3 regions of the Streptomyces sp. SYSU D01066-1 genome follow, and region 2 is predicted to be linked to each of the others. Evidence: riboswitches for the same ligand, from Rfam matches in the RefSeq annotation. Region 2 holds a riboswitch; each other region holds the start of a gene.
What was found. A riboswitch is a leader RNA that binds a small molecule or an ion and turns the genes downstream of it on or off. The one in region 2 is predicted to bind cobalamin.
Positions count from the first base shown of each region.

Region 1: another riboswitch for cobalamin. It lies ahead of ACY1JF_RS12655 (ABC transporter substrate-binding protein); the one in region 2 lies ahead of ACY1JF_RS22320 (energy-coupling factor ABC transporter permease).
Region 3: another riboswitch for cobalamin. It lies ahead of ACY1JF_RS23360 (cobalamin biosynthesis protein); the one in region 2 lies ahead of ACY1JF_RS22320 (energy-coupling factor ABC transporter permease).

Region 1 covers NZ_JBUDHV010000010.1:65,962-70,135, reverse strand. The annotation lists gene ACY1JF_RS12665 (ABC transporter ATP-binding protein) at 1-290, opposite strand, end outside; gene ACY1JF_RS12660 (FecCD family ABC transporter permease) at 464-1,471, opposite strand; gene ACY1JF_RS12655 (ABC transporter substrate-binding protein) at 1,477-2,517, opposite strand; cobalamin riboswitch at 2,578-2,780, opposite strand; gene ACY1JF_RS12650 (ACP S-malonyltransferase) at 2,775-3,836, opposite strand; gene ACY1JF_RS12645 (beta-ketoacyl-[acyl-carrier-protein] synthase family protein) at 3,833-4,174, opposite strand, start outside.
Region 2 covers NZ_JBUDHV010000026.1:78,129-82,302, reverse strand. The annotation lists gene ACY1JF_RS22330 (AAA family ATPase) at 1-709, opposite strand, end outside; gene ACY1JF_RS22325 (cell division protein SepF) at 843-1,232, opposite strand; cobalamin riboswitch at 1,530-1,717, shown strand; gene ACY1JF_RS22320 (energy-coupling factor ABC transporter permease) at 1,748-2,458, shown strand; gene ACY1JF_RS22315 (energy-coupling factor ABC transporter substrate-binding protein) at 2,455-2,796, shown strand; gene cbiQ (cobalt ECF transporter T component CbiQ) at 2,798-3,547, shown strand; gene ACY1JF_RS22305 (energy-coupling factor ABC transporter ATP-binding protein) at 3,544-4,174, shown strand, end outside.
Region 3 covers NZ_JBUDHV010000029.1:31,757-35,930, forward strand. The annotation lists gene ACY1JF_RS23355 (cobyric acid synthase) at 1-1,453, opposite strand, end outside; gene ACY1JF_RS23360 (cobalamin biosynthesis protein) at 1,450-2,406, opposite strand; cobalamin riboswitch at 2,510-2,649, opposite strand; gene ACY1JF_RS23365 (hypothetical protein) at 2,974-3,195, opposite strand; gene ACY1JF_RS23370 (anion permease) at 3,233-4,174, opposite strand, start outside.

The DNA.
Region 1 (4,174 bases), on a different contig from region 2:
AGGGCGACGACGTCGCGGACGGTCAGTTCGGTCTGGGTGTGGGCGTGCTGTTCGACGGTGGCGATACGGCGGGCCGCGGTCCGGCGGCCGACGCCGGTCAGCGGCCTGCCGTCGAGGGTGACGACGCCGGCGGCGGGCCGGAGCACGCCCGCGAGCAGTCTGAGCAGCGTGGACTTTCCCGACCCGTTGGGCCCGAGCAGGCCGACCGTCTCACCCGGGCGGGGGGCGAGGGTGACGCCGTCCACGACGAGCCGGCCGCCCGCGCGCCGGCCCACGCGGTCGGCCCGCAGGCCCCCGGCCCCGGGAGCAGCGGACTCGCGAGCCGTCTCGGGGACAGCCGTCCCGGGGCCGGCCGTCTCACGGGTCGTCTCGGGGACAGCCGTCCCGGGGCCGGCCGTCTCACGGGTCGTCTCGGGACCGGCCGTCCCACCCGTCGTCTCGGAGACGACGGTCTCGGGCTCGTTCACGTCCGCCTCCGGCCCCGGTGGAGGACGGCCACGAAGGCGGGCACGCCGATGAGGGACGTCACCACTCCCACCGGGATCTCCCGCGGGTCGAGGACGGTACGGGCGAGGGTGTCGACCCACACCAGGAAGACGGCCCCGGTCAGCACCGTGACCGGCAGCAGCCGGGCGTGGGCGGCGCCGGTGAGCGCGCGGGTGGCGTGCGGCAGGACCAGTCCGACGAAGCCGATCGCCCCGGCGCAGCTGACCAGGGCGGCGGTGAGCAGGGCGGTGGCGCACAGCAGGACGAGGCGGGTGCGGGCCACGCGCACCCCGAGGCCCGCGGCGGCCTCCTCGCCGAAGGCGAAGGCGTCCAGGGTGGCGGAGTGGACCAGGCAGACCACGAGTACGGCGGCCAGCGCCCCGGCGCACAGCAGCACCTCGCTCCAGCCGGCGCCGGTGAGCGAGCCCAGCAGCCAGAACATCACGCCCCGGGTGGTCTCCGCGTCCGCCGAGGTCAGTACGGTGAACGAGGTGAGCGCGGAGAACAGCTGCATGGCGGCCACCCCGGACAGCACCACCCGGTCGACGCCGCCGCCGAGGCTGTGACTGAGCAGCAGGACCAGCCCGAAGGAGAACAGCGCGCCGAAGAACGCGCCGGCGGACAGCGACACCGCTCCCCCGCCCACACCGAGCACGATCACCGCGACCGCCCCGGTCGAGGCGCCGGAGGAGACCCCGAGGACGAACGGGTCGGCCAGCGGGTTGCGCAGCAGGGACTGCATGACCGCCCCGCACAGCGCGAGGCCGGCGCCGCACACCGCGGCCAGCATCGTGCGCGGCATGCGCAGGTCCCACACGATGCCGTCGCGCAGCGGGGCGAGGTCGGTGCGGCCCAGCCCGAGGTGGGCGGCGACCGAGGCCCATACGTCGGCGGTGGAGATGTCGGCCGGTCCGATGGTCACCGCGGCGGCGACCGAGGCGGCCAGCGCGGCCAGCCCGGCCGCGGTGAGCAAGGGGGTCCGTATGCCGGTCACTTGGCGAACCCGAGGTCCCGCAGGCCGGCGGCGACCTTCTCGATGCCCTCCACGGTGCGGACGGACGGGTTCATCGCCTGTCCGCTGAGCAGGACGTACCGCTTCTTCCGCACGGCCGTGAGGTTGCGGGTGGCCGGGTCGGTCTCCAGGAACTGGATCTTGGCCTTGGCGGTCTCGGCGGTCTGGGACTCGCGGGTCAGGTCGCCGAGGACGATGACGTCGGGGTCGCGGTCGGCGACGGTCTCCCAGTTGATCTGGGGCCACTCGTCGTGGGTGTCGGAGAAGACGTTCCGCGCACCGAGGGCGCGGGTGATGGCACCGGGGGCGCCGCAGCACCCGGCGAGGTAGGGCGACTGGGAGTTGGCGAACCAGTACATGAGGGAGACGTCGGACACCTGGAGGCCGTCGGTGGCCTCGCGGACCCGCGTCCTGAGCCGCTTCACCAGTCGGTCACCGCGCTCGTCCACCCGGAAGGCGTGCGCCAGGTCGTGTATCTCGCCGTACACCGCCTCCAGGGTGAGCGGCGTGCTGCGGGAGCCGTCGCCGCCGCTGTCGTTGTCCTTGCCCGCGCCGCAGTCGGACGGGGAGACGTAGGTGGGCACGCCCAGCTTCTCGAACTGCTCGCGGGTGGCGACGCCGCCCGTGCCGAGCGTGGAGACGAACGAGGCGGTGACGAAGTCGGGTCCGGCGTCCAGGACCTTCTCGAAGGAGGGGGCGTTGTCGGCGAGGCGGGGCACCCCGGCGTTCGCCTTCTCCAGCCCCTTCATCACGGGGTCGGTCCAGGTCGCGGTGGCGGCCAGGCGGTCCGCGAGCCCGAGGGAGAGCAGGATCTCGGTGCTGCCCTGGTCGAGGGAGACGGCGTGCCGCGGCGCCGACTCCAGGGTGACGCGGTGTCCGCAGTTCTCGATGGTGACCGGCCGGCCGGCGGACGGGGAGCCGCCGGTGGCCGTGTCCTTCCCGTCAGTGGTGCCGCAGGCGGTGAGCAGCAGGACGGAGGTGAGCAGCAGGGCTGCGGAACGGGGGACGGAACGGAGCACGGGCATGCCTCGGGTGTCGGGGCTCTGGACGCGGAGCCTGGCCTACGGTCGACCTCCGCACGGGGTGCGGAGGTGCCAGCAGGTCTTCGGACTCGGGTTCGTCCGGACGGGGCGCCTTCCCAGGACCGTTCCCGCCGTCGCGCGGTTCCTGTCCCAGTGGCGTCAGTGCCCCGCCCGTCCCCCTCACCGCTGCGCGTCAGTTCCGGATTCCCACCGGATTCCCTGACCACCGAGGTGGCGTGACTGGCCCGGGCAGACTACCAAGCGCCCCGACCGGGGCGGTGCGGCGGGGCGACGGCGGTGAGGCGCTGCCGTATGCGTTCGACGCCCACGGGGGTGCGCAGCGGCGCGGCGGTGGCACAGCCGGGGAGGTTGGCCTTGACCAGGGCGCTGAGCAGGGCCCTGGGGCCGCTGTCGAGGTAGGTGGTGAAGCCGCCTTGGCGCAGGGCGCGCAGGGTCTGGTGCAGGGCCATGGGTTCGGTGAGGTGGGCGGCGGCCGCGGTGCGCAGCTGGGCGGGGGTGCGCGCCCGGTGCCCGGCGGCGGTGTGCACGGCGAGGGCGGGGCGGGCGACCGGCTGGGTCCGCAGCAGACGGCGGAGGGACCGGTGGACCTCCCCGAGCAGCGGATGGTGGAAGGCGGTGCGGCTGGTCAGCCGGGTCACCCGGTGCCCGTCGTCCAGCAGCGCCCGCTGGAGGCGGGCGAGCTGGCCGTCGGGACCGGCGAGGACCGTCTGGGCGGGCGCGTTGCGGGCGGCGATCCGCACCCGCTCCGTGCCGCAGACACGGAGCAGGTGCGCCGCCCGGTCGGCGCCGGCGTCGGTGGCCACCATGCCGGCCGCCGGCAGTCCGGCGGTGCGCAGCAGCCGGTCCCGTACGCGCAGCAGCTGGACGCCCTGGCGCACGGTGACGGCCCCGGCGACGGTGAGGGCCGCCAGGTCGCCGACGCTGTGGCCGAGGACCGCGTCGATCCAGGGGCCGGCGAGGTCGAGCAGGACGGTGGCGGCGGCGACCACCGCGGCGTAGGTGGCCAGGTCGAAGCCGAGCGGATCCGCGCGCAGGAGCTCCTCGGGCCCCGGGGCGTCCGCCTCGGTGAGGAGCCGGCCGACCGGCACGGCGGCGGGGCCGCGGTCCGGCGCGTGGGTGTCCACGGTCGCCAGCACCCCGGCGACCGCGGGCACCTCGCGCAGGTGGCGCAGGGCGCCGGGGAGATAGGCGCCCTGCCCGGGACACATCAGCACGGTGCGCGGCCGGTCCGCCGCCCTCTCCGGGGGGCCCCCGGCGCCGACGGGGCGGGGGTCCGCGCGGTGGGGCCGGCTCACGGGACGGTGGTGAAGGCGAGCGCGACGTTGTGCCCGCCGAACCCCATGCTGGTGCTGACCGCCGCGAGCGGCCCGGCGGGCAGCGGTTCGGGGTCGCGGCCGACCACGTTCAGCTCGATCGCCGGGTCCACGCGTTCGAGGCTCCGGGTGGGCGGCGCCGTTCTGTCCCGCAGGGCGAGGACGGTGGTGACGGCCTCGATGGCGCCGGCGGCGCCCAGGGTGTGCCCGAGGGCCGCCTTGGTCGCGCTGACCGCCACGTCGTCCAGCGCCTTCCCGAACGCCGTGTGCAGGGCCTGGGCCTCGCTGAGGTCGCCCACGGGTGTGGAAGTGGCGTGCGC
Region 2 (4,174 bases):
GCAGGGCGACCACCATCTGCTCGGCGGCGGCGAGCACCCGGCGCTGCCCGTCGGTCCGGCCGGCCACCCGCAGCGGCAGCAGCGCGGTGCCGAGCCGGTCGTCCGGCAGCGGGGCGCGGGTCACCGGCGCGGTCCCGCCGGTGTACCAGGCCGCCTGCACGGTGCGGCGCCCCGGATCGCGCAGGGCGGTCTGGAGGAGCACGAGGCCGTCGGCCGTCAGCCGTTCGCCCACGATGCGCAGTTCGGGTTCGGCCTGCACGGCGACGTCCAGCCGGACCGGGCCGGCGGGGCCGTCGGCGGTGCAGCCGATGCGGAAGCCCCGGCGGCGCTGGGCGTCGGGGCGGGCCTCGTCGGGCACGCACCCGGCCGGGTCCGGGAAGACCGCGCCGGCCTCGGCGCCGCCGCCGAGCCGGGCCAGTGCCTCGTAGGCGCGCAGCGCGCCGGTCTTGCCGCTGCCGCTGGGGCCGGCGAGGAGGGTGAGCGGCCCGAACCGGACCGTCCGGCCCCGGTGCCCGGCGAACGCGGACAGCCGCAGTTCGGTGACGCGCGGGCGGATTCCGCCGGCGGGCGCGGCCGGGGAAGACGGGGGATACGCGGTCGGGGACGGGACGGCCGAAGACGGGACAGCCGAAGACGGGACAGTCGGAGACGGGACGGCCGGAGACGGGACAGCCGGAGACGGGACGGCCGAGGACAGGGGCGCGGTCATGTCCGGACCGTAGGGTCCGGCTCGCCCGGCGAACCGTTCCGCCTCCGGGCCGTCCCACGATCGGGGTACCGGCACCGGCGCACCACGGACCACCGTCACCCTCACGGGCCGGCGACACGCCCCGCCCCCGCCGTCACATCCCGGGAATCCCGGCTCCCTGCATCAGCCCCGTGACCTCCGTGCCCGCCGGTGTGAGCAGGAACACATTGCGGTCGACGCGGTGCATCCCGCTCGCCAGGCCGAAGACGACACCCGTGCTGAAGTCCAGGACGCGCTTGGCGACGTCCGTCTCCGCGCCGGTCAGGTCGAGCAGCACCGGGATGCCCGACATCAGCGTCTCGGCGACCTCGCGGGCGTCCGCGAACACATTGACCCGCATCACCACGAATCGGCGCCGGGCCTCGGTCTCCGCCTCGGGCAGGGCGCGGTGCCCCACCGAGGACGGCCACGCGTCGCGTCCGCGCAACGGAACGACCTGGGCGAGCCCCTCCCACTGTTCATCGGTGACGTCGTGACTGTTCACCGGCTCCCCCCGATCCGACCGCTCCGACTCGCCTTCAATGCCTGCACCAGCCAATTCTTACGCCAAGTCACCCGTTCGGCCCAACAGCGACACGATCCGCGACCGAACCGGAACCCCGGAAGACGGCCGTACGAGCCCGCCTGACCTGCCCGGACGCGTCCTGGGCGGCGGCCGGGGGAGGCACCTCACCGGCACCGCGCCGACACCGCACCGGAGCCGTGCCGACACCGCACCGGCACCCCGCCGGCACCGGACGGCATGGGCCCGGGCCTCCTTGTCACCGCCCCGGGACGAGCACTACCGTCGTCACGCCTTGGTGAACGGGAAATCGGTGCGACACCGGTGCGGCCCTCGCCACTGTGATCGGGAAGTCCGGCTCCGGCCCCTCGCGAGGGGCAGCCACTGGGTCCTAGGAGGCCCGGGAAGGCGGAGCGCGGGCGGTGGTACCCGTCAGCCAGGAGACCGGCCAAGGCGCGTCGTCCATCCACGAGGTGCTGGAGAGGGTCTGCCGAGTCATGCACATAGCCGAGGGCTTCCTGCCTCCGGCGCACGCGATCGCCTGGGGCGTCGCGTCCGCGCCGTTCGTCGTCCACGGAGTACGTTCCCTCACCCGTGAGGTCCGCGCCCACCCGCAGAGCACGCTGCTCCTCGGCGCCTCGGGGGCCTTCACGTTCGTCCTGTCGGCTATGAAACTGCCCTCGGTGACGGGCAGTTGCTCCCATCCCACGGGTACCGGGCTGGGGGCGATCCTGTTCCGGCCGCCGGTGATGGCGGTGCTCGGCACGATCACGCTGCTGTTCCAGGCGCTGCTGCTGGCGCACGGCGGTCTGACCACGCTCGGCGCCAACGTCTTCTCCATGGCGGTCGCCGGTCCCTGGGCGGGCTACGCCGTCCACCGGCTGCTGCGCCGCTTCGGCGTGCCGCTGACGGGCACGGTGTTCTGCGGCGCGTTCGTCGCCGACCTGTCCACGTACTGCGTCACCAGCGTGCAGCTCGCGCTGGCCTTCCCCGACCCGGGCAGCGGGTTCTGGGGCGCGCTCGGCAAGTTCGGGTCGATCTTCGCGATCACGCAGATCCCGCTCGCGGTGAGCGAAGGGCTGCTGACGGTGCTGGTGATGCGGCTGCTGGTGCAGTCCGGCGAGGGGGAACTGGCCCGGCTGGGCGTGCTGGTGACGCGGCGGGAGCGGCGGAGGCGGGGACAGCGGGAGGAGGCGGTGGCGCGGTGACGCGGAACACGAGGACCAACCTCCTGCTGCTGCTCGCGGTGGCCGCGCTGGCCGCGCTGCCCCTGGTGCTCGGGCTCGGCGACCACAAGGAGGAGCCGTTCGCCGGGGCCGACGCCGAGGCGGAGACGGCGGTCACCGAGATCGACCCGGACTACGAACCGTGGTTCTCACCGCTGTACGAGCCCCCGTCCGGGGAGGTCGAGTCGGCGCTGTTCGCCGTGCAGGCGGCGCTGGGCGCCGGGGTGCTGGCGTACTGCTTCGGGGTGCGCCGGGGACGGCGGCAGGGCGAGGAACGGGCCCTGGCCCAGGCCCGCCCGGCCGGTCCCGAAGGGGACTGAGGTGCTGTCGATCGACGCGGCGGCGCACAGCAGCCGCTGGCGCCGCCGGCACCCCGTGGACAAGGCCGTGCTGGGGCTGGGCCTCACCGTGCTCGCCGTCTGCCTGCCGCCCTGGCCGGGCGCCGCACTGGTGCTGGTGACGGCGCTGGCCGTGCTGCTCGGCCCGGCCGGGGTGCCGGGGCGGCGGCTGTGGCGGGCCTACCGGGTGCCGCTGGGGTTCTGTGTGACGGGCGCGCTGCCGCTGCTGGTGCGGGTCGGCGGGCCGGGTGCCTTCCTGGGCCCGGCCGCCGACGGCCCGGTGCGCGCCGGCGAGCTGCTGCTGCGCACTTCGGCGGCCTCCCTCGGCGTGCTGCTGTTCGCCTTCACCACCCCCGTGTCCGATCTGCTGCCCAGGCTGGTGCGGGCCGGGGTGCCGGCGCCGGTCGTGGACGTGGCGCTGGTGACGTACCGCATGGGTTTCCTGCTCCTGGACTCCGTACGCCGGGTCCGCGCCGCGCAGGCCGCGCGGCTCGGGCACACCACGCGGGCCGCCGCGTGGCGTTCGCTGGGCGGGCTCGGCGCCACGGCGTTCGTGCGGGCCTTCGACCGGGCGGTGCGGCTCCGGGCCGGCCTCGCCGGACGCGGCTACGACGGCACGCTGCGGGTCCTGGTGCCCGCGGCGCGTGTCTCCGTCCCCTTCACCGGGGCGAGCCTCGCCCTGCTCACGGCGCTGACCGCGCTCACCTTCGCCCTGAGGGGAGCGCTGACGTGAGCGAGCCGGCACTCGTCGCCCTGCGGGGCGCGTCCTTCGCCTACGAGGACGGTCCCGTCGTCCTCGACGGCCTGGACTTCGAGGTCCGCGAGGGACGCGCGCTCGCGCTGCTGGGCCGCAACGGCAGCGGCAAGACGACGCTGACGCGGCTGCTGAGCGGCGGGCTGCGGCCGCGCGGCGGGTGCGTGACGCTGGCCGGGCAGCCGGTGACGTACGACCGTCGGGGGCTGACCCGGCTGCGGACCACGGTGCAGTCGGTGACCCAGGACCCGGACGACCAGCTCTTCGCCGCGTCCGTCGCGCAGGACGTGTCCTTCGGGCCGCTCAACCTCGGCCTGCCGGACGCCGAGGTGCGCGCCCGGGTCGCCGGGGCCCTCGCCGCGCTGGACATCACGGCGCTGGCCGACCGGCCCACCCACCTGCTCTCGTACGGGCAGCGGAAACGGGCCGCGATCGCGGGCGCGGTGGCGATGCGGCCCCGGGTGCTGATCCTGGACGAGCCGACCGCCGGACTCGACCCGGACGGGCAGGAGCGGCTGCTCGCCACCCTCGACGGGCTGCGCGCGGGCGGCACCACCGTGGTGATGGCCACCCATGACGTCGACCTCGCCCTGCGCTGGGCCGACG
Region 3 (4,174 bases), on a different contig from region 2:
TGAGCCGCCACAGCGCGTCCGTGTCCGCGTGCTGTTCGATCAGGTCGCCGAGCCGGTCGAGCTGCTCCTCGCGCAGCGCGGCGAACGAGGTGTCGGGGGCCGGTACGAAGCGGCGGCCCGCGGCGGCGGCCACCTCGCGCAGGAACGCCCGCCGGAACCCGTCCGACTCCAGCGAGCCGTGCCAGTGCGTGCCCCAGGTCTGGCCGACCCGGCACCCGTCGAGGAACGGTTCGCCGCCCTCCACGGAGGCGACCCCGTGATGGATCTCGTACCCCTCGACCCGCTCGCCGAGGGCCTCGCCCACCGGCCGGGTGAGCGTCTTCCCGCGGGCGAACCGCACCCGCACGGGCAGCAGGCCGAGCCCGTCGACGTGCCCGGCGCGCGACTCGACGTCGTCCTCGATGTGCTCGCCGAGGAGCTGGAAACCGCCGCACACGCCGAGCACCGGCCGGCCCTCGGCGGCCCGGCGCGCGATCGCGTCCGCCAGCCCCCGCTCCCGCAGCCACTGAAGCGCCCGCACCGTCCCCCGCGTCCCCGGCACCACGACCAGGTCCGCGTCGGCCAGCTCCTCGGGCCGGTCCACGAACCGCACCACGACACCCGGCTCGGCGGCCAGCGCGTCGACGTCCGTGAAGTTGGACATGAGGGGGACCGCGCAGACGGCGACCCGCAGCACGTCCTCGCCGACGGGGGCGGTGACCCGGGACTCCCGGACGGCGCCGCGCAGCGACACCGCCATCCCGTCCTCCTCGTCGATGCCGAGCCCGGGCCGGTACGGCAGCACGCCGTACGCGGGCCGCCCGGTGAGCCCGCGCAGCATCTCCAGGCCCGGCTCCAGCAGCGAGACGTCGCCCCGGAACTTGTTCACCAGGAACCCGGCGACCAGCGCCTGGTCCTCGGGCGCCAGCAGCGCCACCGTGCCGAAGAACGAGGCGAAGACCCCGCCGCGGTCGATGTCGCCGACGACGAGGACGGGCAGCCCGGCACCCCGGGCGATCCCCATGTTCACGATGTCGGTCCGGCGCAGGTTGATCTCGGCCGGGCTGCCCGCCCCCTCACAGATCACCGCGTCATACGTGCCCCGCAGCTCGGCCAGGCACTCCAGCACGGTGCCGAGCAGCCGCCGCTGCCGCCCGCCGTGGTAGCCGCGGGCGCTCATCTCGCCGACCGGCCTGCCCAGCAGCACGACCTGGCTGCTCTGCTCGCCGCCCGGCTTCAGCAGCACGGGGTTCATCAGCGCGGTCGGCTCCACGCGGCACGCCTGCGCCTGCATGGCCTGCGCCCGCCCGATCTCGGCGCCCTCCCGCGTCACGAACGAGTTGAGGGACATGTTCTGCGCCTTGAACGGCGCCACCTTCACGCCCTGGCGCACCAGCCACCGGCAGATCCCGGCGGTCACGACGCTCTTCCCGGCGTCGGAGGTGGTGCCGGCGACGAGCAGCCCGCCGTTCACGCCGTACGTCCTTTCCCCAGTCGCGCTCCCACGATCCGTGCGCCCGCGCACACGCCCAGCGCGAGCCAGCTCACGCGCCGGGACAGCCGTACCGCCCGGCCGATGTCACCGACCCGCACGGCGCGTCCGGCGGCCCCGTTGAGGACGGGCCGGTGCTCCACCCGGCCGCCGTAGGACAGCGTCCCGCCCAGCCGCACCCCGAGGGCGCCCGCGAAGGACGCCTCGACCGGCCCGGCGTTGGGGCTCGGGTGCCGGCCGGCGTCGGCCCGCCAGGCCCGTACGGCGCCCCGCGGATCGCCCCCGGCCGCCGCGGCCAGTACGGCGGTCAGCCGGGCGCCCGGCCAGCCGGCGACGTCGTCGAGCCGGGCCGAGGCCCAGCCGTAGCGCCGGTAGCGGGGCGACCTGTGCCCGACCATGGCGTCGAGGGTGTTGACGGCACGGAAGCCGAGCAGCCCGGGGACCCCGGCCACCGCGCCCCACACCAGGGCGCCCACCACCGCGTCGGAGGTGTTCTCGGCGACGGACTCCACCACCGCCCGGGCGATCCCGTCCGCGTCCAGGGCGTGCGGGTCCCGCCCGCACAGGTGCGGCAGCCGGGCCCGGGCCCCCGCCACGTCCCCGGCCTCCAGCGCCCGCCCGATCGCGGACGCCTCCCGGGCCAGCGAGGTCCCGCCGACCACGGTCCAGGTGGCGACCCCGGTCAGCGCGACGGAGGCGGCGGGGCAGGGGCGTACGGCACGGGCGGCCACGGCACCGAGGGCGACGGCGCCGCCGGCGCACACGGCGGTGTGCAGCGCGCCTTGGCCCCGGTGGTCACGCCACAGCAGTTGTTCCACGGCGCCGGCGGCACGGCCGAACACGGCGACCGGATGCCCGCGGCGGGGGTCGCCGAGGAGCAGGTCACCGAGGAGGCCGGCGGCGGCGCCGTACGCGAAGACGCGTCCGGCACGCACGGGGGCTCAGCCGGTCACACGGGGGAAGGGGGAAGCGGGCATGCGGTCCGGACGGCAGCCGAGCATCGCGTTATGTCCTCACTCAGGGTGTCCACGCCCTGGTTCGACGAGACCGGCGGTGAGAGTTCCTGACTCCCGGGGAGTGCCCCCCGGTCACAGTGGCGGGACCGCGCCGGATTCGCACCGGGCTTCCTCTCCTGCCGCCGTACATGGCTCCGGCAGTCCACCACGGGCCGAGAACGCCCGTCAACTTGCCGTTGACCTGCGCGGGGGGAGTGTGCTGAGGCCCACACGGCGGAGGGGGCCGCCGCCGCGCCGCGTGATCCGCGGGGGCGGCTTGCCGGGAAACCGCCCGCCCGGGCGGCATCCACCGTTCCGGACCGGGGCGTCCCGATCCGCCCGTCCGTCATGCCCTTCCGCCGGAGGCGGCCCGGACGCGGACCGGCGCCGCCCCGCCGGAAGCACCCGGAGGGCGCCCGGCGGGGCGGCGGCGAGGGAACGGGACGAGGGAAGGGACGAGGTGGGGGGAGGGACGGGGTGAGGGAGGGGCGAGGCGGGGGCGGGGCGTCACGCCACGATCAGGTAGATCCCGTACGCCACCGCCGCCGCGCACGCCGCGAAGCACACGTACGCGCCGGTGACCGCGAGGCCCGCGGAGCCGCCCCGCTCGGCGGCCCGCTCCTGGCGGGACAGGCCGGCGATGCCGAGGGTGAACAGGGTCACCAGGGCGACGGTGGCCACGAGGCCGACCCCGAAGACGGAGCCGAGGGCTGCCCAGTCGATCTTCATCGTGCTTCTCTTCTCCTGATGTCCGGACGGGACCGGCTCAGACGGGGGTGGCGGCCGAACGGGCGGCCGGGGCGTCGGGGGCCTCGGACGACTGGGCCGGGACGGCCGGGAGTCCGCCGGTCACCGGGAGTCCGTCGGTCGCCGGGAGCCCGTCGGCCGGGGCGCCCGCCGGGGGCGGCGCCACGGCGGCCACCGCCGCGGTCACCACGCCGGCCGGCTCCGCGACGTCGTCCCCGCCGGTGACGTTGGTGTGGTCGACGACCTCGCGCCGGGAGATCCGCCAGATCGCGAAGCTGGCCGCGACCAGCAGCACCGCGACGAGCGCCGTGCCCCAGTCGCCGAGTCCGCAGACCCACTCGGCGAGCGCGGCGACCAGGGCCGCGGCCGGCAGCGTCAGCCCCCAGGCGACGAACATCCGCGTCGCCGTCGACCACCGCACCACACCGCCCTTGCGGCCGAGGCCGGCGCCCATCACCGAACCGGAGACGGAGTGCGTGGTGGAGAGCGAGAAGCCCAGGTGGGAGGAGGCCAGGATGACCGTCGCCGCGCTGGTCTGGGCGGCGAAGCCCTGCTGCGGCTGGAGGTCGGTCAGGCCCTTGCCCATGGTGCGGATGATCCGCCAGCCGCCGAGGTAGGTGCCGAGCGCGATGGCCAGGCCCGCGGCGAGGATGACCCACAGGGGCGGGTCGGAGTCGGGGGTGAGGGCGCCGCCCGCCACCAGGGCGAGGGTGATGATGCCCATCGTCTTCTGCGCGTCGTTGGTGCCGTGCGCCAGCGAGACCAGCCCGGCCGAGGCGATCTGGCCGACGCGGTACCCCTTGTCGGCGGCCCTGCCGTCGGCCCTGCGGCCCAGCCGGTACATCAGCCGGGTGGCGACCAGCGCCGCGACGCCCGCCACCACGGGGGCGGCGACCGCCGGGAGCAGCACCTTGGTGACGAGGACGTCGCCGTGGACCGCGCCGACGCCCGCCGAGGCGAT